4 regions of the Cereibacter sp. Soil_C_27 genome follow, and region 1 is predicted to be linked to each of the others. Evidence: riboswitches for the same ligand, from Rfam matches in the RefSeq annotation. Region 1 holds a riboswitch; each other region holds the start of a gene.
The links. A riboswitch is a leader RNA that binds a small molecule or an ion and turns the genes downstream of it on or off. The one in region 1 is predicted to bind cobalamin.

Region 1 (5,394 bases):
GATCGCGGCGCCCGCCTCCGGGGCGGGCAAGACCACGGTGATGCTCGGCCTTTGCCGGGCGTTCCGCGATCGCGGGCTCAGGGTGCAGCCGTTCAAGAGCGGCCCGGATTTCATCGACCCCGCCTTCCACACCGCGGCGACCGGGCAGGTCTCGGTCAATCTCGACAGCTGGGCGATGACGCCGGCGCGGATCGCCGGGCTCGCCTCGCGCGCGGCGGGGGCCGATCTGGTGCTGGCCGAGGGCTCGATGGGGTTGTTCGACGGTGTGGCCGTGCCGGGCGAGACCGGCAGCGGCGCCAGCGCCGATGTCGCCGCGGCGATGGGCTGGCCGGTGGTGCTGGTGGTCGATGTCTCTGGCCAGGCGCAGACGGCGGCGGCGGTGGCTTCGGGGCTTGCCGGCTTCCGTCCGGGTGTGCGCGTTGCGGGGGTGGTCCTGAACCGCGTGGCCAGCCCCCGGCACGAGGCGCTGGTGTGCGCCGGCATGGCCGGGGCCGGGATCACCGTCTTCGGCGCGCTGCCCCGGCTGGCGAGCATCGCCCTGCCGGAACGGCATCTGGGGCTGGTGCAGGCGGGCGAGCATCCGGCGCTGGAGCGGCTGATGACCGAGGCCGCCGCGTTGATGGCGGAGCGGGTCGATCTCGACGCGCTGCTGCGGGCGGCGGCGGGCGGGCAGCGCGAGGCTGCGCCGGAAGCGGCGATGCCGCCGCCGGGCCAGCGGATCGCGCTGGCGCAGGATGCGGCCTTCAGCTTCGCCTATCCGCATCTGGTGCAGGGCTGGCGCGCGGCGGGGGCCGAGATCCTGCCCTTCTCGCCCTTGGCCGACGAGGCCCCCGACGACAGCGCCGATGTCTGCTGGCTGCCTGGCGGCTACCCCGAGCTGAACGCGGGCCGTCTGGCGGCGGCGAGCGGCTTTCGCACGGGGATCAGGCGCTTTGCCGAAACGCGGCCGGTGCATGGCGAATGCGGCGGCTACATGGTGATGGGCGAGACGCTGGTCGATGCCGAGGGCGTGGCCCATCCGATGACCGGGCTCTTGGGGCTCGTGACCTCCTTCCAGAAGCGCAAGATGCATCTTGGCTACCGGCTGGCCGAGCTTGCCGCACCGATCCCGGGACAGGGCGCGCGGCTCCGGGGCCACGAGTTCCACTATTCCACCATCCTCGAGCAGCCCGACGCCCCGCTGGCCCGCGTCAGCGATGCGGCGGGGCAGGCGGTGCCCGAGACCGGCTCGCTCAGGCGGCAGGCGGGCGGCGGGCTGTCCACCGGAACCTTTTTTCATCTGATCGCAGAGGCGACATGACCGGCTTCGTATCCTTCGTTTCCTCCGGTCCCGGCGACCCCGAACTGCTGACGCTGAAGGCGGTGTCGCGCCTGCAAACCGCCGATGCGGTGCTGTTCGACGATCTCTCCTCCGGCCCGATCCTCGCTCATGCGCGCGAGGGGGCCGATCTGGTGGGGGTCGGCAAGCGGGCCGGGCGGGCTTCGCCGAAGCAGGATCACGTCAGCCGTCTGCTGGTCGATTACGCCCTGACCGGGGCGCGGGTGGTGCGGCTGAAATCCGGCGATGCGGGCATCTTCGGCCGGCTGGAGGAGGAGATCACCGCGCTCGAAGCCGCAGGCATCGGCTATGAGATCATCCCCGGCGTGCCCTCGGCCTGCGCCGCCGCCGCCTTCGCGGGCATCCCGCTGACCCGCCGCCTGACCGCGCGGCGGGTGCAGTTCGTCACCGGCGCCGATGTGACGGGCGAATTGCCGCGGCTGAACATGCAGGCGCTGGCCGACCCCGAGGCGACCACCGTCGTCTTCATGGGCAAGCGCACGTTCCCGGCCCTGGCCGCGTCGTTGATCGCCGCGGGCCTGCCGCCCGATACCCCGGCTTTGCTGGCGGAATCCGTCAGCCACGCCGATCAGACCCTTACCCGCAGCACCATCGCCGCCCTCGCCGCCCAGCTGGCCGGCGGCAGCGGCAGCTCGCCCGCGCTGATCCTCTACGGCCCCTTGGCCGGGGAGTCCGATCATGCTTGACGCAGCGGCAAGGATGGTGTCGGAGTTCAGCTCTGCATGGTGTTCCGTCAGGTGCAAAGCACCGGAACTCAATCGGGAATGGGGAGGGGCGGACCAATTTGCGGCGCCCCGGACCCAGCCGCCCCCGCGACTGTCAGCGGCGAGCGGGTCTTCACCTCTGGTCACTGGGCGACAAGCCCGGGAAGGCCGAAGACCCGCCCAGACCCGCCAGCCAGGATACCGGCCCTGCAGGCAACCGAAACCGCCGTCGGGTGTGACGGCCTGGAGTCACTGACATGCATATCGAAGAGGGCGTCGTCACCGGCGCCAAGATCCTCCTGAGCTACGGCACCGCCGCGGCGGCCGGAGGCTATGCCCTGAAACTCGCCTGGGAGGCCGCGCGCGAAAAGGGGTTGGCCTCGCTCGCTGCCCGCTCCGTGCTGGCCACCGGCCTCGTCTTCTCGTTCTTCGAGATCCTGCCGCATTACCCGGTCGGCGTCTCCGAGGTTCACCTGATCCTCGGCTCGACCCTGTTCCTGATCCTCGGAGCCGCCCCCGCCGCCATCGGACTGGCATTGGGCCTGCTGGTCCAAGGCCTGTTCTTCGCGCCCTTCGACCTGCCGCAATACGGCATGAACGTGACCACGCTCCTGGTGCCGCTGTTCGGCCTGACCGCCCTCGCGCACAAGGTCATCCCGCGCGAGACGGCCTATGTCGATCTTGGCTACCTGCAGGTCCTGTCGCTGTCGGTCGCCTATCAGGGCGGCGTGGTGGCCTGGGTCGGGTTCTGGGCGCTCTACGGCCACGGCTTCGAGGCGGGCAACCTTGCCGCCATCGGCAGCTTCGGCGCGGCCTACATGCTCGTCGTGCTGATCGAGCCCCTGGTCGATCTCGCGGTGCTGGGCGCGGCCAAGGGCGCGCGCGGTCTGGCGAAATCCGGCCTCTTCACCCACCGGCTGCACCACGCGGCCTGACCCTTCGCGCGGCTCCCGCAGGGGGGCCGCGCCACATTGGACGACAGAATGATCCAGCTCTCCCTCATCGGCATCGGCACCGGCAACCCCGAGCATCTGACGCTGCAGGCGATCCGCGCGCTCAATGCCGCCGATCTGGTGCTGATCCCGCGCAAGGGGGCCGACAAGGCCGATCTCGCCGGGCTGCGTCGCACCATCTGCGCCGAGGTGCTGACCAACCCCGCCACGCATTTGGCGGAGTTCGACCTGCCGGTGCGGGCCGAGACCGGCGATTATCGCGGCCGGGTGGACGACTGGCACGACGCCATCGCCGCCTGCTGGGAGACCGCGATCCGCGACGGGCTGGGCACGGCGGGCCGGGTGGCGCTGCTGATCTGGGGCGATCCCTCGCTCTACGACAGCAGCCTGCGCATCGCCGCGCGGGTGGACCGCAGTCTGCCGCTCGAAGTGTCGGTTGTGCCGGGCATCACCTCGATGCAGGCGCTGGCCGCCGCCCATGCCATCGCCCTGAACGAGATCGGCGCGCCCTTCCTCGTGACGACGGGTCGGCAGATCCGCGACCACGGCTGGCCTGCCGGCGTCGACACGCTGGTGGTGATGCTGGACGGCGGCTGCGCCTTCCGGACGCTCGACCCGGCCGGGGTGACGATCTGGTGGGGCGCCTATGTCGGCATGGCCGAGGAGGTCGTGCTCTCGGGGCCGCTGGCCGAGGCCGGGCCGCGGATCCTTGCCCTGCGGGAGCGCGAACGGGCGCGGCACGGCTGGATCATGGACATCTATGTGCTGAGACGCGGCATAACCGCCGACGGCCCGGCGCCGGCCTGACCCTCGGGCGCCCGCGGCTTGACAGCCGCCGCGCAACTGCGCAGAGAGGGGGCAGTCAGCACGTGCCCCGCACGGCCAGCCATCCCCTCGCCCCAAGCCGGACCAGAGCGATGGCTTTCCGCCCGAACATGACCTGTTTCACCCAAGGCATCCGCCCGACCGCGCCGCTGTCATGGCGTGCGGCGCATGGCATGGTGGCCGATCTCTGGCATGCCGAGGCCGAGGCGGGCGGCTCGGGGCGCTATCTCTCGCCCGATCCGCGCGTCGTCGTCTTCCTCGACGAGGGTGCCGAGGCGGTGGAGCTGCACCCCGGCCCCGTGGCGACGCCGGGCGCGGTGGCGCGGGTGCTCTATGTCCCCGCCGGGATGCCGCTTCGCTCGCGCATCGGGCGGGGCTGCCGCCTCAGCCATCTCGACCTGCATTTCGACATCCGCGCGCTGCAGGGGCGGCTGGGCGAGGCGGCGGGGCAGGCCGATCTGGCGCAGCCGCTGTTTCTGACCGACCAGCCGCGCGTCATCGGTCTCGCCCGGATGATCGCCGAAGAGACCACCGCGCCGAGCCGCCATCCGCAGATGTTCGACGCGCTGGTGCAGGCGCTGCTGATCGACCTCTTCGCCCTGCCGGCCGAGGTCGCCGAAACCGCGCAGGGCGGGCTCACCCCGCATCAGATGCGCCAGCTTGCCGGGTTCATGGCGGCGCGGCTGCATCTGCGCGTCAGCGTGGCGGATCTGGCCGAGGTCGTCGGCCTGTCGGAAAGCTGGTTCGCCCATGCCTTCAAGAAGACTGCCGGCACCACCCCGCACCGCTGGCAGATGGAGCTGCGGATGCAGCGCGTGCGGCAGATGCTGGTCGAACCCGCCGAGACTCTGGCCAATGTCGCCGCCGCTACTGGCTTTGCCGATCAGGCGCATCTGAGCCGCGCCTTCCGCAACGCCAGCGGCACCACCCCGTCGGACTGGCGCAGGCGCGCTTTGCAGGGGAATCTTGCAAGCGACGACAGGAAGTGACAAGACCCGCGCCGATGGCTGAGTTAAACGCTCAGGAAATATCTGTCTCTTGTCGGGAATCGTCTCCATGCGCGCCACCTCTCTCGCGCGGCTCATGGGCCACACGGCCCTCGTCGCAGCCCTCCTTCCGCTTCCGCTTCTGGCTCAGGAGGTGACGACTCTCGCTCCCATCGTGCTGGAAGGCGAGAGCGGCACGGATGCGGTGGCCGGTGCGGCCAATCCCGCCACGCTCGCCGGGTCCAAGACTGCGACACCGATCACCGAGATCCCGCAATCGGTCTCGGTCATCGGCGCCGAGACGCTGCAGGCCGCCAATGTCGCCAAGATCGACGAGGCGCTCGGCTATACCGCGGGCGTGATCGGCGCGCCTTATGGCTATGACAGCGACACCAACTGGCACTTCATCCGCGGCTTCGCCTCGACCGCGACCGGCGTGTTCCAGGACGGGCTGGCGCATTACTCCTACGGCTTCGGCGGCTTCTACGTCGATCCCTTCACGCTGGAGCGGATCGAGGTGCTGAAGGGCCCGGCCTCGGTGCTCTACGGCGGGGCGAACCCGGGGGGCCTGCTGAACTACGTCTCCA
Region 2 (5,394 bases), 180 kb from region 1:
CGCCGCCTCGGCCGCGTCATGCGCCGGGCCGTCGTAGCCCTCGGCCAGCACGATGGCCTTGGCCTTCAGGTCGGACAGGTAGAAGGCGAATTCCTCCTGCCGGTAGCCGGGGTTCAGGGGTGCTGTGACCGCGGCCTGCGAGACGGCGATGAAGGCCGCGGCCATCTCCGGGCCGTTCGGCAGCACGATGGCCACCCGGTCGCCGCGCCCGATGCCCGCTGCATGCAGCGACTGAACGGTATGGGCCACCAGTTCGCGCAGCCCGGCATAGGTGAGCCAGGGCCGGTCGGGGGCACCGATGGCGAGGGCATCGTTCCGGTGGAAGGCGAAGAGGTCGGAGAGGGTGGCGGACATCGGGCGATTCCTCGGTGCGACTAGGCTCGGGGCGCGCACGCGGGGTCGCCCTCCGGCCCATGACGCGCTGCAATCGCGGCTGGGTCAAGCGGGATGAAAGGGGGAGCGTGATGGGGAGGGGACGGGGCGGTTCCCCGGGAGGGGACGCAGGCCGGAGAGGGGGCAGGCCGGTCGGCGGCTGGGGTGTCCGCCGCCGACCGCGAATCGCCGTCAGGTCACTCTGCCGCCTGTGCCACGTCGCGCAGCGCCTCGGCGGCAATCTCGAACGACCGCATCCGCGCCTTGGCGTCGTGGATCTGCCCGGTCAGGATCACCTCGTCCGGCTGGTGCCGCGCGATCAGCGCCCGCAGCTCCTGCCGCACGGTGTCGGGGCCGCCGGTGGCCGAGACATGCAGCGCCTGCTCGACCATGTGCTGCATCGCGGGGTCGATGACGGTGGAGAGATCCTCCACCGGGCGCGGCAGCTTGCCGGGATTGCCGGTGCGCAGATTGGCGAAGGCCTGCTGCATCGAGGTCTTGAGGTAGTAGCCCTCGGCGTCGGTCTCGCCGGCGAAGACGTTCACCGCCAGCATGAAACGCGGTTTCGCCAGTTGGGCGGAAGGCCGGAAGGTCTCGCGGTAGACCCGGATCGCCTGCGTCAGGGCCTGCGGCGCGAAATGCGAGGCGAAGGCATAGGGCAGGCCGAGATGCGCGGCGAGCTGCGCGCCATAGAGGCTGGAGCCGAGGATCCAGATCGGCACGTGGGTGCCGATGCCGGGCACGGCCATGACCTGCGCGCCGGGGACCGGGTCGCCGAGGTAATGCTGCAGCTCCATCACGTCGCCGGGGAAGTTGTCGGCATTGTCCATGTTGCGCCGCAGCGCCTGCGCGGTGCGCCCGTCGGTGCCGGGGGCACGGCCGAGGCCGAGGTCGATCCGGTCGGGGAACATGGTGGCCAGCGTGCCGAAAGCCTCGGCCACCATCAGCGGCGCGTGGTTCGGCAGCATGATGCCGCCCGAGCCGACGCGGATCGTCGAGGTATGCGCCGCGACCTGACCGATGACGATGGCGGTGGCGGCGCTGGCGATGCCGGCCATGCTGTGATGCTCGGCCAGCCAGAAACGGTGATAGCCGAGCGCCTCGGCGTGTCGGGCAAGCTCGACCGTGTTCTTCAGCGCATCGGCGGTGCTGGAGCCCTCGGGAACGGGGGACAGATCGAGGACGGAATAGGGGATCATGGGATGCTCCGGGCCTTTGCCTTGGCCCCCCGATATGGGGTCGCGGACGATAAAGAAAAGCCCTGCCGTTCGTGCAGCACGAATGGCAGGCCCGGGTCAGACCTGCGGATCGCGGCGCCCGGGGCGGGGCGGGGGCGGCGGCAGGCCCTTGCTGCGGGCATCGACGATGTCGATCTCGCGCTGCCATTCGCGCCACATGGCCACCAGAAGCGCCATCAGCACCGGGCCGACGAAGAGCCCGACGATGCCCATGGTCTTCACCCCGCCGATCAGGCCGAAGAAGGTGGGCAGGAAGGGCAGCTTCACCGGGCCGCCGACCAGCACCGGTCGGATGGTCTTGTCGACGATGAACAGTTCCACCGTGCCCCAGATGAACAGCGCGAGCCCGGCGAAGGGCGAGCCGCTGGCGGCGAGATAGGCCGAGACCAGCGTGAAGCACAAAGGCGCGCCGCCGGGGATCAGCGCCATGAAGCCGGTGATGACGCCCAGTGTCACCGGCGAGGACATGCCCGCGATCCAGTAGGCGACACCGAGGATCACGCCCTCGCCGATGGCGATCAGCGTCATGCCGGTGACGGTGGAGGAGATGGTGGCGGGAACCACGCGCGACAGCCGGTCCCAGCGTTCGGGCAGGATGCGGGCGCCGACGCGGTCGATCTGCCCGGCAATCCGCTCGCCGTCGCGGTAGAAGATGAAGAGCGCGATCAGCATGAAGAGCAGCGTCAGCGCCAGATGGAAGGCCAGCGTGCTGGCCGTCAGGATGCCGCGGTAGATCGAGCCGATGTTGGCGCCGCTGACCAGCTGCACCAGCTCGCTGATCGCGCCGGGCCGGCCGATGTATTCGCGCCACTGCAGCGCCAGCCAGTCGCCCGCCTGCGGAAAGCCCTCGAGCCATTGCGGCGGCGGTGCGCCGGTGCTGTTGGTGCTGACGGCCCAGCTGATCCAGACCTGCAGCTCGCCGAAGGCATAGACCAGCGCCATCATCACCGGGATGACGATGAAGGACACGATCAGCAGCACAAGGAGCGCTGCCGCCGTCATCCGGCTGATGTGCAGCATCCGCTCCAGCCGCAGCATCACCGGCCAGCTGGCGAAGGCGATGACCAGCGCGGCCAGTACCGGCACGATGAAGCCGTGGAAGAAATAGACCGAGGCCGCGAGCACCAGCAGCAGAAGCCAGCGGGCGGCGGAGATGTCGGTGATCAGCGGACGTCGGGCGCTGCGCTTGGCGGCGGCGCGGGAGGAATCGGCGATCACGAGTCTGTCCTGGTCCGTCATGTCAGGTCGGCCCGCGCTGTCTGCTTCATGCCCGCAATCTCTTCGTCTGATCCGGGCAGCCTGCCCGGCTTTTCCTACTTAAGCATTTGCCCGACCGATGCACCATTGCCCAAAGGGACTTCGGGAAAAAATCGGGCCTGCCTGCCGGGACCAGAGCCTAGGCATCGCATGTGACCCTGTCGAGACAGGCGGGCCGCCGGGTGCGCACAAAACCGTCAGTCCCGGCCTCGGCCGCCCGCGCCGATGCAGGATGTCAGATTTCGCCGGAGAAATGTCGAGTTCCGGCAGCGGGCGGCGAAAGCTCTGCCCTATGGTTCGCGGGCAAGGTGCCGCATCGGAGACGGGGCGGAGAATTGGGAAGCCGGTGCAAGGCCGGCGCTGCCCCCGCAACGGTGACAGAGAGTGCGGCGCGATGGGAGGCCACTGGAGCATGCTCCGGGAAGGTGTCGCGCCGGGCGGAAGCCGCTCTGCAAGCCCGGAAACCAGCCTTCGCACGTCACCCGCGGGCTTTCCGCACACCCATTCTCGTCGCGGGGCGCGACCACCGGAGAGGCAGACCATGCTGGCAGACCACGAAGCGCTGAGGCTTCTGACATCCCGCAAACCGAAACATGCGCTGGAGCAGCCGCTCTACACGGACCCGGGCGTGTTCGACGCCGATCTGCGGATGCTGTGGTACCGCGACTGGCTGCTGGCGATCCCGGCCTGCGAGATCCCGAAGACCGGCAATTTCGTGACGCTGCAGGTCGGCGCCTATCCGGTGGTGATCGTGCGCGGCGCCGACGGGCAAGTGCGCGCCTTCCACAACGTCTGCCGTCACCGCGGCCAGCGGCTCTGCTCGGTGATGAAGGGCTCGAGCCCGAAGCTGGTCTGCCCCTATCACCAGTGGACCTACGAGCTGGACGGGCGGCTGCTCTATGCCCGCGACATGGATGCCGATTTCGATCCGGCAAAGCACGGGCTGAAGCCGGTGCATTGCCGCGTGGCGGGCGGGATCGTGTTCATCTCGCTGGCCGAGACCGCGCCGGAATTCGACGGGCTGGGGGCGGAGTTGGAGCGCTACCTGGCGCCGCACATGCTGAACGACGCCAAGGTGGTGCATTCCTCGACCATCGTCGAGAACGGCAACTGGAAGCTGGTGATCGAGAACAACCGCGAGTGCTATCACTGCGGCGGCAACCATCCCTCGCTGTGCCGGACCTTCTCGGACAAGCCGGTGATCACTGCGCCGAACGACAGTGGGTCCGAGACCGAGGTGACGCGGCACTGGGAGCGTTGCGAGGCGGCGGGGCTGCCGTCGCAGTTCCTGATCCACCCGACCTCGCAATGGCGTCTGGCCCGCGTGCCTCTGCTGAACAACGCCGAGAGCTACACGATGGACACCAAGCGCGCCTGCGCCAAGCCGCTGGGGACCATGCCGTTCTTCGATGCCGGTAGCCTTCTGTTCTTCCACTATCCCAACAGCTGGAACCACTTCCTCGGCGATCACGCCATCGTCTTCCGCGTGCTGCCGCTGACGCCGACCACCACCGAGGTCACGACCAAGTGGATCGTGCACAAGGATGCGGTCGAGGGGGTGGATTACGACATCAAGCGGCTGACCGAGGTCTGGCTGGCCACCAATGACGAGGACCGCCGCGTGGTCGAGGAGAACCAGGCCGGGATCAACTCGCCCGCCTACGAGCCCGGACCCTATTCCTCGATGCATGAGGACGGGGTGATCCAGTTCATCGACTGGTATGCCGAGACCATGACCGAGCGCCTCGCGCCCCGCACCGCGATGGCTGCGGAATGAGCGCGGCGAGCCTCTCCCGCACCGCGGCCTGGAAGGATTCGGAGCCGCTGGAATGCGTGATGGTCGTGCCGGAGGCGCCCAATGTGGCGACCTTCGCCTTCCGCGCGCCCTCGGGCGCCTGGTTCGACTATCTGCCGGGCCAGTTCCTGACGCTGGAGCTGCCGGTGCCCGGCGGGTCGGTCTGGCGGACCTACACGATCTCCTCCAGCCCGTCGCGGCCGCTGTCGATTTCGGTCACGGTGAAGGCCCAGCCGGGCAGCGTGGCCGGGCGCTGGATGCTCGACAACCTGAAGCCGGGGATGAAGATCAAGGCGGTGGGGCCCGCGGGCATCTTCTCGACGCTGAACCATCCCTCGCCCAAGCATCTGTTCATCTCGGCGGGGTCGGGGATCACGCCGGTGATGTCGATGGCGATGTATCTCTGGGACCTCGGCGCGGCGCCGGATGTCGTGCTGATCAACTGCGCCCGCCGCCCGTCGGAGATCATCTTCCGCGAGCGGCTGGAGCACATGGCCTGCCGCGTGCCGGGGCTGAAGCTGCGCTTCGTGGTGAAGGAGCCCGATCCCTACCGGGTCTGGACCGGCTACGAGGGGGCCTTCAACCAGCTGATGCTGGGCCTGATGGCGCCAGATTATCTGGAGCGCGAGGTGTTCTGCTGCGGGCCGGAGTCCTTCATGCAGTCGGTGCGCGACATGCTGAACGCGCTGGGCTTCGACATGGCGCGCTATCACCAGGAAAGCTTCCAGGCGC
Region 3 (5,394 bases), 580 kb from region 1:
GCCCACCGACAGCGCCGTGCCGAAGATCAAGACCAGCCGCAGCCGCCCCAACCGCACCCCCATCGCCTCGGCGGCATCCTCGCCCAGCGTCAGCGCATCAAGCCCCCGGCCCAGCGTCAGCAGCATCAGCGTGCCCAGCAGCATGAAGGGCGCGGCCAGCGCGACATGCACCATCGACCGATCGGCGAGCGAGCCCATCATCCAGAACACGATTTCCATCGCGGCAAAGGGGTTGGGCGACAGGTTCAACACCAGCGCCACCCCGGCCCCCGCCAGCGCGGAAATGGCGATCCCGGCAAGGATCAGGGCCAGCGCCCCGCCCCGCGGCCCGGCCAGCCCGAGGATCAGCAGCACCGACAGCGCCGCCCCGGCCAGCGCCGCCAGCGGCAGGGCCAGCGTGAAGGCGGCGGCGATCCCGGTCTGCAGCGCGATCACCGCCCCCAGCGCCGCCGAGGAGGACACGCCGATCAGCCCCGGCTCGGCCAGCGGATTGCGCAGGAACCCCTGCATTGCCGCCCCCGACAGCCCCAGCACGGCGCCCACCATCAACCCCAGAAGCGCCCGCGGCAGGCGGATCTCTCGCATCACCAGCACCACCGCCTCGCCACGCCCGGTCAGCAGCGCCACGATGGAATCCGTGAACCCCAGCGCCGCAGGCCCGACCAGCAGCGACGCCGCGAACAGCAGCGCCACCAGCGCGCCCAGCGCCGCGAGAATCGCGCGATAGCTCAAGGCGCGGCCTGCGACAGCTGCACCGCATCCAGTCCGCGCCGCGCCTCGCCCATCCCCGCCACCGCGCGCAGGACATGGGGCGTGCCGCAGATCCAGTCGGCGTCGGTCACCTCGGCCGACCCCGCCCGCTCCCGCACCGCCTGCAACGCCGGATGCACGAGGATCTCCTCCGACCGCGACGCGCCGGGATAGGGCAGCGAGGTCACCACCATCTCGGGCTCGGCCATCACCAGCCGTTCCAGCGGCAGGATGCCGCCCCCGGCGAGCCCCGCCGCCACCGCGACATTGGAAAAGCCGGTATGGCGCAGGATCTCGTCGGCCAGCGTCCCCGCCCCCGTGGTATAGCCGTTCGGGTAATACATCGCCGCAGGCGCAGGCTCGGCGCTCACCCGCAACCGCGCGAGATCGGCCTCGTAGCGCGCCACCAGCCGCTCGGCCTCCGCCTCCCGGCCCATCGCCGCGCCCACCAGCCGCAGATGCGCGGCCACGTCGTCGAGACTGTCGGCCGGCGGCAGTTCCACCACCGTCACCCCCAGCCTGCGCAGCAGATCCACCGTCGCCCGCGCCGTGAAGGTGCCGGCCAGCACCAGATCGGGCCGCAGCAGAAACACCTGCTCCGCCTGCCCGAAGTTCTGCGGAAAGCCCCGCGCCTCCTCCACCATCGACGACGACTGCGGCTCCACCGCCAGCGCCGAGACCGACACCAGCTGCCCCGGCGCCGCCAGCATCATCGCCAGCTGATCGGTGCAGAGATTGATCGAGACGACCCTTTCCGGCGCCCCGGCCCGCGCGCCGCCCGCACCCAGCGCAAGCGCCACCGCGACGCACAGCGCCCCGGCGACGCGACGCGCGTCCCGTCTGTCAGAACCGCGCACGCAGCCCTGCAAAGATCGACCGGCCCGGTTGTCCATAGCCCCTCACCGTCTGATACTCCTCGTCGAACAGGTTCTCGACCCGCAGATAGGCATCCGCGCTGTCGGAGACCGCGTAGGTCACCGAGGCATTCGTCAGCGTGTAGTCGTCGAGCGGCTCGTCCGGGTTGCCGAAAACCGCGGCGGTGTCCATCACGTCCGACACATGCTGCACGGTCAGCGAGCCGATCAGCCCGTCGGCCAGCCGCCCGTCCACGCCCAGCACCAGATCGTGCCGCGGCACCCGTACGCTCCGGGTCTCGACGCCCAGATCGGTCGTCTTGGCGTCGGTATAGGTATAGTTGCCGAACAACTCCCAGCCTTCGGCGATCGTCATCCGCCCCGACAGCTCCACCCCGCGGCTGCGCGTGTCGCCATCGACCTGCGCATAGCAGCCGAAGCCCGACCCGCAGCTCGTTTCGGCGAAGTCGAAGCCGATCCGGTCGGTGATCGTCGTGTCGAACAGCGTCACCTCCAGACTGCCGGCGTCGCCGAACAGCCGCTCTACCCCCAGCTCGTAGCTGCGGCTCGTCTCCGGCTGCAGGTCTTCCGATGCATAGCCGCCGAAGCGTTCGTAGGTCGAGGGCAGCCGGAATCCGGTCCCCGCTGCGCCGCGCAGGATGGTCGCGTCGGCAATCCGCCAGGCTGCCGCCAGCCGGCCCGTGGTTTTGCCGTCGAAGTCGCTTGGCTCGTCATGCCGCAGCGCCAGCGACACGTCCACATCGGGCGTCGCCGCATAGCGCAGCTCGCCGAACAGCGCGTCCGTTTCGTTGCTGCCCGGCATGCCCGCCCCGGCGATCAGCTCCTCCTTGGTCCGCTCCGCACCGAAGGCCAGCCGGATCTGCTCGGTCAGATCGGCGCCGCCCAGATAGGCGATCCCGGTCTGCGTGCCCTCGTAATAGCCGATGTCCCAGACCTCTTGCACCGGCGTCTCGCGCTTCGTCGTGGTCTGGAACAGCGAGAAGCTGTGATCCACCGCCCCCGTGCTGAACTCGGCAAAGACCCTCCCGCCGCGCAGGCTGCCGCGGGTCGTGTCGAACGAATCTGCCGGCCCGATCGCGCCGAAGCCGTCGAAGTCGAGCACCGTGTCGGCAGACAGCGCGCTTGCACCGACGCGGAGCGTGTCCGTCAGATCGAAGGCGCCGTAGAGCGTCGCGAAGGTGCTGGCGAAACTGTCGCGCTCGCTGCCCGAGGCCGCCGAGGAAATGCCGTCGGTGATCGTCCGCGTCACCGTAAAAGCCAGTTCCGCGCGGTCGGTCAGCAGCCCGCTCGACAGGTTGCCCGACCAGGTATCATTGCTCCCCGTCTCGACAGAGGCCGCACCGCTTACCCCCGGATCGGTCGGGCGGAAGCTGCGAATGTCGATCACGCCCGCCACGGCCTCGGAGCCGTAGAGCGCCGATTGCGACCCGCGCAGCACCTCCACGCGCGACAGGCCGCCCGTGGCCAGCCCGCCGAAGTCGAAGGCCGTCTGGGTGGCGGAGGGGTCGGCCACGTCCAGCCCGTCGATGCGCACCGCGGCATATTCCGACCCGAGGCCACGGATACGCAGCTTGCTCGTCGCCCCCAGCCCGCCATTGCGCGATAAGGACAGGCCCGGCAGCCGCGCGAGGCTGTCCGCCAGCGAGATTTCGTTCGCCTGCAGATCTTCCTCGGTCAGAAGGCTGACGCTCGCCCCCGTCCGGCTCGCCTCGGTCTCTTCCAGACCGGCCGTCACCACTATCTCCTCCAGCTGGATCACCTGCGCCAGACCCGGCAGCGGGGTGGCGGCGATCAGGGCCAGCAGCGAGACGCCTGCGTATTTCATGGTTCACTCCCTTTTTCCCCGCGCGGCCCGGAAAGGCGGCGGGGCAGCTTTGCGACAGTGCCGGCGGAGGGACAGCCCTTGCCGGCGGTTCGTCACCTGAAGCGGGAAGACCGCCTCCGGAACGCGCCCCGCGCCCCGGAAAGGGTGATCGCTGCGGCAGGTCTCCTGACTCGCGGGTCTTCGCTCGGGTCGGCCTTCCCGGGGGAGATCCCAGTGGCACAGTCGACCGTCGCTCGCCGCTCACAGTTGCGGGGGCAGCCGCGGGATGGGCCGGATGGCCGCACCGCGTTCCCTTTTCATCCGGGGTCAGCCGGAACCGAAGCACGTCCTCATTAGGTTAACGCTCCGGCCTGTCAAGCCCCGCCTTCGGCCAGCTTCTGCGACGAAAGGCGTCGTAAAAGGCACATGGGGCGGCGAATCCGGGTGGACCTGCCCCGCCCCCCGCCGCAGCATGCCCGCTCGACTGGCAGGAAGGCGGAAGGGAATCGCATGTTTCGGACTTTTGGCGCAGAGGATGCGACCGATCTCGCCGCCCTCGTCGCCCGGCGCGACGTGACGCCCGACGAATTGCTCGACGCCGCCCTGCAATCGGTGGAAGAGCTGAACCCGATGCTGAACGCCGTCGTCCTGCTGCAGGAAGACGTCGCCCGCCGCGCCATCGCCGCGGGCCTGCCCGCGGGCCCCTTCACCGGCGTGCCCTTCCTCCTGAAGGATCTCGGCTGCGAGGCGGTGGATTTCCCCTCGCACAACGGCTCGCGGCTGCTGGCCAACACCCGCTATGCGCAGGATTCCGCGATCTTCGAGCGGATGCGCGCCACCGGCGTCGTCACCTTCGGCCGCACCACCTCGCCCGAGGGCGGCATCGGCGCCGCGACCGAGGCGGCGGTCTATGGCGGGCCGACCCGCAACCCGTGGAACCCCGACCACACCTCCGGCGGCTCCTCCGGCGGATCGGGCGCCGCGGTCGCCGCGGGCATCGTCGCCATGGCGCATGGCTCCGACGGCGGCGGCTCGGTGCGCATCCCCGCCTCCTCCTGCGGCCTCTTCGGCTTCAAGCCGACCCGCGCCCGCCTGCCCGACGGCCCCTACTCCGGCGAGGGCTGGGCCGGCATGGCGATCGACGGCTTCCTCACCCATTCGGTGCGCGACACCGCCGCCATGCTCGACGCCTGCGCCGGCGCCGACCCCGGCGCGCCCTACTGCGCCCCGCCGCTCCTCCGCAGCCATGCCGATGCCATCTCGCGCCCGCCGACCCGGCTGCGCGTGGCGCTTTGCGATACCACCTTCAGCGGCGCGCCGATCCATCCCGAGGTGCGCGACGCGGTGCTCGAGACCGGGGCGCTGCTCGAAAGCCTCGGCCATGTGGTCGAACCGATGCGGCCCCATGCCGATGTGGCGACGATGATGGCCGCCTGGACCGACATCGTCGCCTGCGGCACGGCGCTCGGCATCCGCAAGGCGCTGAAGGGCCGCGACCTCGCCCCCGGCGAGGTGGAGGGCGTGGGCCGCGGCGCCATGGCCCGCGCCGCCGAGATCTCGGGCGAGCGCTACCTCGAGGCGGTGGGCGAGATCCATGCCTTCGGGCGGCAGATGGCCCGCTTCTTCGATCCGCAGCGCGGCCCCGACATCCTGCTCTCGGCCACCCTCGCCGAGCCCCCCGCCCGGGTCGGGCGCTTCTCGCATGACACCGAGGATTACGTCGCCTTCCGCACCGGCCCCGAGGGCATCTTCGCCTATTCGCCCTTCTGCGCCGTGTTCAACGCCTCGGGCCAGCCCGCCGCCTCGCTGCCCTTGGGCATGTCGGCGGGCGGTCTGCCCATCGGCATCCATCTGGCCACCCGCTTCGGCGAGGACGAACTCCTGATCGCGCTCTGCGCAGAAATCGAGCGCGCTGCCCCCTGGAGCCACCGCCGCCCCGCCCCCCTGCCTCTCAGACCCGCGTGA
Region 4 (5,394 bases), on a different contig from region 1:
TGCGCCCGGTGCCGCAGGCCAGTTCCAGCACCCGCGCGCCGGGCGGCGGGGCCAGATCGGCGATCAGCCGGTCGCGGCCGAGCAGATAGTAGCGCCGGGTCGCGTCGTAGATCAGCCGCTGATGCCGGTAGGTGCGATCCATCAGATGCGCATGGCTCAGATCCATCAGCGCCTCCGGTAGACGTGGAACCCGCCGTAGATCGCCGAGCGGTCGGAGCGGAAGCCGGTCTCGGAGGCCGCGCAGTCGTAGGTCCAGCGCCCGAGGATGTCGGCCCGCACCCGGCCCGGCAGGATGTCGGTGGCGCCGCCGGTGCGGAAGATCACGGTGGCGCCCGGGGCTGCCGTGCGGGTGATCTGGCGCCAGAGCGCGCCCAGCTGTTCGTCGGTCATCCAGTCCTGCGCGTCGAGCAGGCTGTAGCCATGTGTCGAGGCCTCGGGCTCGTCGGCCAGCGCATCGGTCAGCGAGCGGTTCACCAGCCGTGCCCGGCCCGCCGCATCGCGCAGCGTGTCGAACTGGTCGGGCTGCAGATAGGGCGGCAGGGCGCGTGGCGCCTCGGGGGCATAGCCGCGGTGGAAGGCCTGCCAGGCGAAGTAGTTCTCGGAGAGCGGGAAGCGGCAGACCAGCCGCCGCAACCGCTCGCGCAGCACCGGGATCACGTCGCCGTCGCCATCGGCGGCGAGCTTGTCATATTGCGCGGGCGGGATGCCCAGCCCGAAGAGCGAGGCGCGGCGGCGGGCGAGGAACTGCACCGCCCAGGTGTCGAAGAGCGGCGCGAGCTTGTCGTCGAAGAAGCGCTGCTGCTCGGCAAGGGTCTGGCAGGCCAGAAGCGGGCGGAAATCCACCCCGCCGAGCCGGGCCACCACATGCGCGGCGCCGATGAAGCGGCCGAGCAGCCCGTGGCGATGCACGCCCTTGGTGAAGACCTCGATCCGGCGATGGCCGAAGCTGCCCGCCTCCCAATAGGCGCGCGTCGCGGGGTCGAGATGCGGCGCCACATGCAGATCGTAGCTGCGCAGGTTGGAGGCGCGGTCGGCATGGCCGAAGAGATCGTAGAAGCGGGCGTGGTCGGGCATGTGCTGCGCCGCGGCCAGCTTCAGCCGCCCCAGCGCCACATGCGCGGGCGAGAGATCGACCGCCAGCAGGGAGGCGGGGCCCGCGGTGAGATAGGACATCATGTTGCAGCCGCCCGAGGCGATGCAGACGAGATTGTGGTCGGGCCGGATCGCCAGCGCCGTCATGTCGGTGACGGGATCCTCCCAGATCTGGGTATAGACCATGCCGTGGAACAGCCGCGAGAACAGCCGTTCCAGAAGGCCCGTCGGGCTCAGCGAATGGTTCTGGTGGACGGCGGAGCCGATCTGGGCGGGGAAGGGGACGTCTGGCGCAAGGTGCAGCACGGGGGACACTCCGGGAGGGAACACGGTTGCGGATGTCTAGCGGCGGAACGCGACGCTTGCGTGACGCGGCTCGGGGTCAGCGAAGACCGGCGCAGGCTCGGGGGCGGCCTCGAGCAGGCTGAAGCTGCCCGCGTCGTCCTCGGCGATGGCGGTGAAACTGTCGACCCAGTCGCCGCAATTGGCATAGCTGAGCCCGTGGTCGTCATGCAGCGCGGGCTTGTGGAAATGGCCGCAGATCACCCCGTCGCAGCCCGCCGCCCGCGCGCGCGCCACCAGCCGGATTTCGTAGCCGGTGCCGAGCGCCATCGCCGAGTTGACAGCTGACAAAAGCGCCTCGATCAATCCGCGCCGGTCGGGATCGACGCGGCGGCGCAGGCGCTTCAGCCGGTCGTCGAGATGGCGCAGCGCCCAGTCAATGCGGCTGCCGATCCGGGTCAGGATATGCCAGCGCAGGAAGCGCGCGTCGCAGACATCGCCATGCAGCACCAGCCAGCGCCGCCCGTCGGCGGCCTCGTGCACCACCTGCTCGGCCACCTCGATCCGGCCGAAATGCGTGCCGCGATAGAGCCGCATCGCTGTGTCGTGGTTGCCGGTCAGGTAGAAGAGCTGCGCGCCTTCCTGCACCCGGCGCAACAGCAGGGCGAGGATCTCGTCATGCACCTCGGTCCAGTGAGGGAAGGGCGGGTGCCAGAGGTCGAGCACATCGCCGACGAGATAGATCTCGGCGGCGGTGTTGTGCTCGAGGAAGTCGAGGATGCGCTCCGGACGGCAGCCCCGCGCGCCCAGATGCAGGTCCGACAGGAACAGGCTGCGGTGACGGTGCGGTTGGCGCGGGACAGGTTGCGGCATGAAGCGCTCCTCGATGGCATCGCCCGACGCGGGGCGTCTTGCTGCGCTATGCCAAAGCAAGGCCACGATTTTATGACTGCGGCCTGCGACAGGCCGCCCGGCCTTGTGCCCGGGCGCTTTCCCGCGCAGGCTGACGGGCTCGGGCGAGGCAGGAGAGGCGGGGCGATGCGGCTGGAAGTGGTGGCGGGCCGGGTGACGGTGGAGGCCGAGGATCTGGCGCCGCTTCTGGGGCTGGCTGCGGCGGATGTGCCGCGGCTGATGCGCGAGGGCCGGATCACCGGGCTGGTGGAAGAGGGGCGCGACGCCGATGCGGGCCGGACCCGGGTGACGTTCCGCTACAAGGCGATCCGGTTGCGCTTCACGCTGGATGCCTCGGGCGCCATCCTGTCGCGGAGCCGGGTGGAGGGGGCGGCGCGCTGAGCCGCCCCGTCGAGCTTGTCCGCGCTCAGTCGCCCTGCCAGCCGTCCTCCATCACCAGATCCTCGAGCGGCAGGCGCTGGCGCCAGCCCTTCAGCGCCAGCTCTGGCGCGGCGTAGAACTGGTCGACATGGCCGATGCAGAGATAGGCCACGATCTTGATCCGCTCGGGCAGGCCCAGCACGGCGCGCAGGTCGGTCTCGTGATAGATGCTGACCCAGCCGACCCCCAGCCCCTCGGCCCGGGCGGCGAGCCAGAGGTTCTGCACGGCGCAGACGCTGGAATAGAGGTCCATCTCGGGGTTGTGGGTGCGGCCCAGCACCACCGGGCCGCAGCGGTCGCGGTCGCAGGTGACGCAGATGTTGAGCGGCGCCTTGAGGATACCCTGCAGCTTGAGCGCCCGGTAGGTGGCCTGCTTCTCGTCGGGAAAGAGCTGGGCCGCCTCGTCATTGGCACGCTGGAAGGCCGCATGCACCTCGGCGCGGCGGGCGGGATCGCGGATCAGGATGAAGTTCCACGGCTGCATGAAGCCGACGGAGGGCGCCAGATGCGCCGCCTGCAGCACCCGGTGCAGCCGCGCGGGGTCGATCGGGTCGGGCAGGAATTCGTCGCGCACATCTCGCCGCTCGGCGATGATGTCGTAGAGCGCCTGCCGTTCGGCGTCGCTGAAGGCGCGGGCGGGCTGGGGGCGCACCTCGGTGCAGGCAGGGGGCGGGGTATCCGGCATGATCCAGACCTCCTTCATGGACGATCCGCCGCAGTCCACGCGGCAGAACCTCGTTGCCGGGCCGGTCTTCTGGCTTCGGATCGTCTGCCCCGCGCGCCTTCGCGGAAAGATCCAGTGGCCTTCTGCCCGGGGCATCACCGTTACAGCGGCGGGCCCACGCCGGAGTCGCACCGGCTTCCCGATTCTCCGCCTCGCGGCGGCACCCGGCAGGGATGGGAAACCAGATGCCGGGCGGGCGCGCAAGCCCGCTCTGGTCGCGAACGCCTCAGCGCGGCGGTGAAAGCAGCGCCTCCATCCCGTTGAGCGCGGTCGTCATGTCGTTGGCCATCGCCTCGGGATGCAGATGGGCGACCATGCCCGCGGCATCGGTGACGATCTGGCCGCAGACCATGACCCGCGCCTCGGGACAGGCGATGCGGATCGCCACGAGCAGCCTGCCCAGCGGCAGGAGGCTGCGCGGACCGCTGGCGGAAAGGCCGAAGACACGCCGGCCGCTGGCGCAGAAGCGCTCGATCAGCGCTTCGTGCGGCAGGCCGAGCAGCAGGTCGACCTCCCAGCCCTCGCGGCGGAAGAGGTCGGCGGCCATGGTGACGCCGAGCGTGTGGGTCTCGCCGGGCACGGCGGCGAAGACGGCGGCCTTGTCGGTGACGGGGAGCGGGGCGGCCAGCACATGCCGCAGCCCGCGCATGATGGCGTAGATCCGGCTGGAGGCGATGGTGACCTGCGCCGAGGGCACCCGGTCCTCGTCCCACCACTGCCCCAGCCGCCGTGCCGCCGAGGCGAGGTAGGCGAGGTAGATCACGTCAATTCCGGCGCCCTCGCGGCGGATGGTCTCGATGAACCGCGCCCCGGCATCGGCATCGGGCGAGATGAGCGCGGTGCAGAGCGCGTCGATTTCTTCCGCGGTCGGATGGGCGACATCATGGGCGGGCAGGTCGCGCGCGCGGCTGGCAAGGCGGCTGACGACCTCCTGTGCGAGCGAGAGGACGGCATCGGCGGGCAGGGCGGACTTGAAGGCGGCGAGGCCGAGATGCGAGCGCTCGAAGAGAGGGCGGTCGAACGGCCCGTGATGTCCCGGAGTCATGCCACGCTCTCCCCCCGGGATCCCCGCCTTCCGCATCCTCGCGCCCCGGCTCAAGCCTCGGCCAGAAATGCAGAGTCTGTCAATCATGGTTTGGGCCCCCGGAACGGTGAGCTCAGCCCTTGATGGCGGCGACGCGGCGGCCGCGCATCACCCGCGCGCCGTCGCGGATGGTGACGAGCCCGGTCAGGGGGTCTTCGGCGATGACGATGCCATGGGCCGAGATATAGGCGGAAATCTGGATGGTCGCATGTTGCATGATCTGGCTCCTCGCTGCGGATGACCGGCACCGGAGGGTGCGGCAGGCAGGGAGGACGATGCGGGCAGGAGGGCCGGGCCGCCTTGACCCAGATCAGTCAAAGCTGCGACCAAAAGTCATCAATACCTCAGTCGATCAGCGCCATCCGCTGCAGCACGCGCAGCAGCCCGGCCTCGGTGACGGGCTTGGCGATGAAGGAGGCGCCGCGCGCGAGGCACTCGGGGTCGGGGGCGTGGCGGCCCGAGATCACGAGGATCTTGCAGGCGGGCCAGCGCTCGGCCACCACGGCGGCTAGGCCGAGCCCGCTCATCGAGCCGGGCATGTCGATGTCGGTCAGCAGCGCCGAGATCTCGCTGCGCCGCTCCAGCACCAGCAGCGCCTGATCGGCATTGCTGGCCTGCAGCACGATGAAGCCCAGATCGGACAGCTGGTCGGCCAGATCGAGCCGGATCAGCCCATCGTCCTCCACCAGCAGCAGCGTCGTCTCGGCTCCGCGCACCTCAATGCTCCTTCTGGAAGGTGGCGAGATCGCCGGTGATGTGGCAGCGCAGGCCGTGGGGCCGGTAGTCGAGCACCACTTCGCAATCGGCGGTTCCGGCCAGACCGGCCCGGATCAGCCGCGCACCCGCCCCTTCGAGCGGCGCGCCGGTGACGCGGGGGCCG

Region 2: linked by a shared signal. The riboswitch ahead of AC3A5Z_RS00985 (aromatic ring-hydroxylating oxygenase subunit alpha) and the one ahead of AC3A5Z_RS01860 (energy-coupling factor ABC transporter permease) in region 1 are both predicted to bind cobalamin.
Region 3: linked by a shared signal. The riboswitch ahead of AC3A5Z_RS04795 (TonB-dependent receptor plug domain-containing protein) and the one ahead of AC3A5Z_RS01860 (energy-coupling factor ABC transporter permease) in region 1 are both predicted to bind cobalamin.
Region 4: linked by a shared signal. The riboswitch ahead of bluB (5,6-dimethylbenzimidazole synthase) and the one ahead of AC3A5Z_RS01860 (energy-coupling factor ABC transporter permease) in region 1 are both predicted to bind cobalamin.

Annotation. Positions count from the first base shown of each region.
Region 1 is NZ_JBDGJD010000001.1:374,744-380,137, forward strand. Features, by position in the region: gene AC3A5Z_RS01850 (cobyrinic acid a,c-diamide synthase CobB) at 1-1,300, shown strand, start outside; gene cobA (uroporphyrinogen-III C-methyltransferase) at 1,297-2,025, shown strand; cobalamin riboswitch at 2,046-2,267, shown strand; gene AC3A5Z_RS01860 (energy-coupling factor ABC transporter permease) at 2,301-2,978, shown strand; gene cobF (precorrin-6A synthase (deacetylating)) at 3,027-3,803, shown strand; gene AC3A5Z_RS01870 (helix-turn-helix domain-containing protein) at 3,914-4,810, shown strand; gene AC3A5Z_RS01875 (TonB-dependent siderophore receptor) at 4,878-5,394, shown strand, end outside.
Region 2 is NZ_JBDGJD010000001.1:196,667-202,060, forward strand. Features, by position in the region: gene AC3A5Z_RS00970 (acyl--CoA ligase) at 1-354, opposite strand, end outside; gene AC3A5Z_RS00975 (LLM class flavin-dependent oxidoreductase) at 570-1,571, opposite strand; gene AC3A5Z_RS00980 (AI-2E family transporter) at 1,668-2,849, opposite strand; cobalamin riboswitch at 3,158-3,354, shown strand; gene AC3A5Z_RS00985 (aromatic ring-hydroxylating oxygenase subunit alpha) at 3,409-4,644, shown strand; gene AC3A5Z_RS00990 (FAD-binding oxidoreductase) at 4,641-5,394, shown strand, end outside.
Region 3 is NZ_JBDGJD010000001.1:959,551-964,944, reverse strand. Features, by position in the region: gene AC3A5Z_RS04805 (FecCD family ABC transporter permease) at 1-732, opposite strand, end outside; gene AC3A5Z_RS04800 (ABC transporter substrate-binding protein) at 729-1,643, opposite strand; gene AC3A5Z_RS04795 (TonB-dependent receptor plug domain-containing protein) at 1,594-3,450, opposite strand; cobalamin riboswitch at 3,589-3,786, opposite strand; gene AC3A5Z_RS04790 (amidase) at 3,940-5,394, shown strand.
Region 4 is NZ_JBDGJD010000003.1:275,892-281,285, reverse strand. Features, by position in the region: gene AC3A5Z_RS13350 (class I SAM-dependent methyltransferase) at 1-169, opposite strand, end outside; gene AC3A5Z_RS13345 (BtaA family protein) at 166-1,398, opposite strand; gene AC3A5Z_RS13340 (UDP-2,3-diacylglucosamine diphosphatase) at 1,435-2,247, opposite strand; gene AC3A5Z_RS13335 (DUF6522 family protein) at 2,413-2,667, shown strand; gene bluB (5,6-dimethylbenzimidazole synthase) at 2,693-3,391, opposite strand; cobalamin riboswitch at 3,434-3,613, opposite strand; gene AC3A5Z_RS13325 (cobalamin B12-binding domain-containing protein) at 3,657-4,475, opposite strand; gene AC3A5Z_RS13320 (hypothetical protein) at 4,588-4,731, opposite strand; gene AC3A5Z_RS13315 (response regulator) at 4,859-5,230, opposite strand; gene AC3A5Z_RS13310 (sensor histidine kinase) at 5,232-5,394, opposite strand, start outside.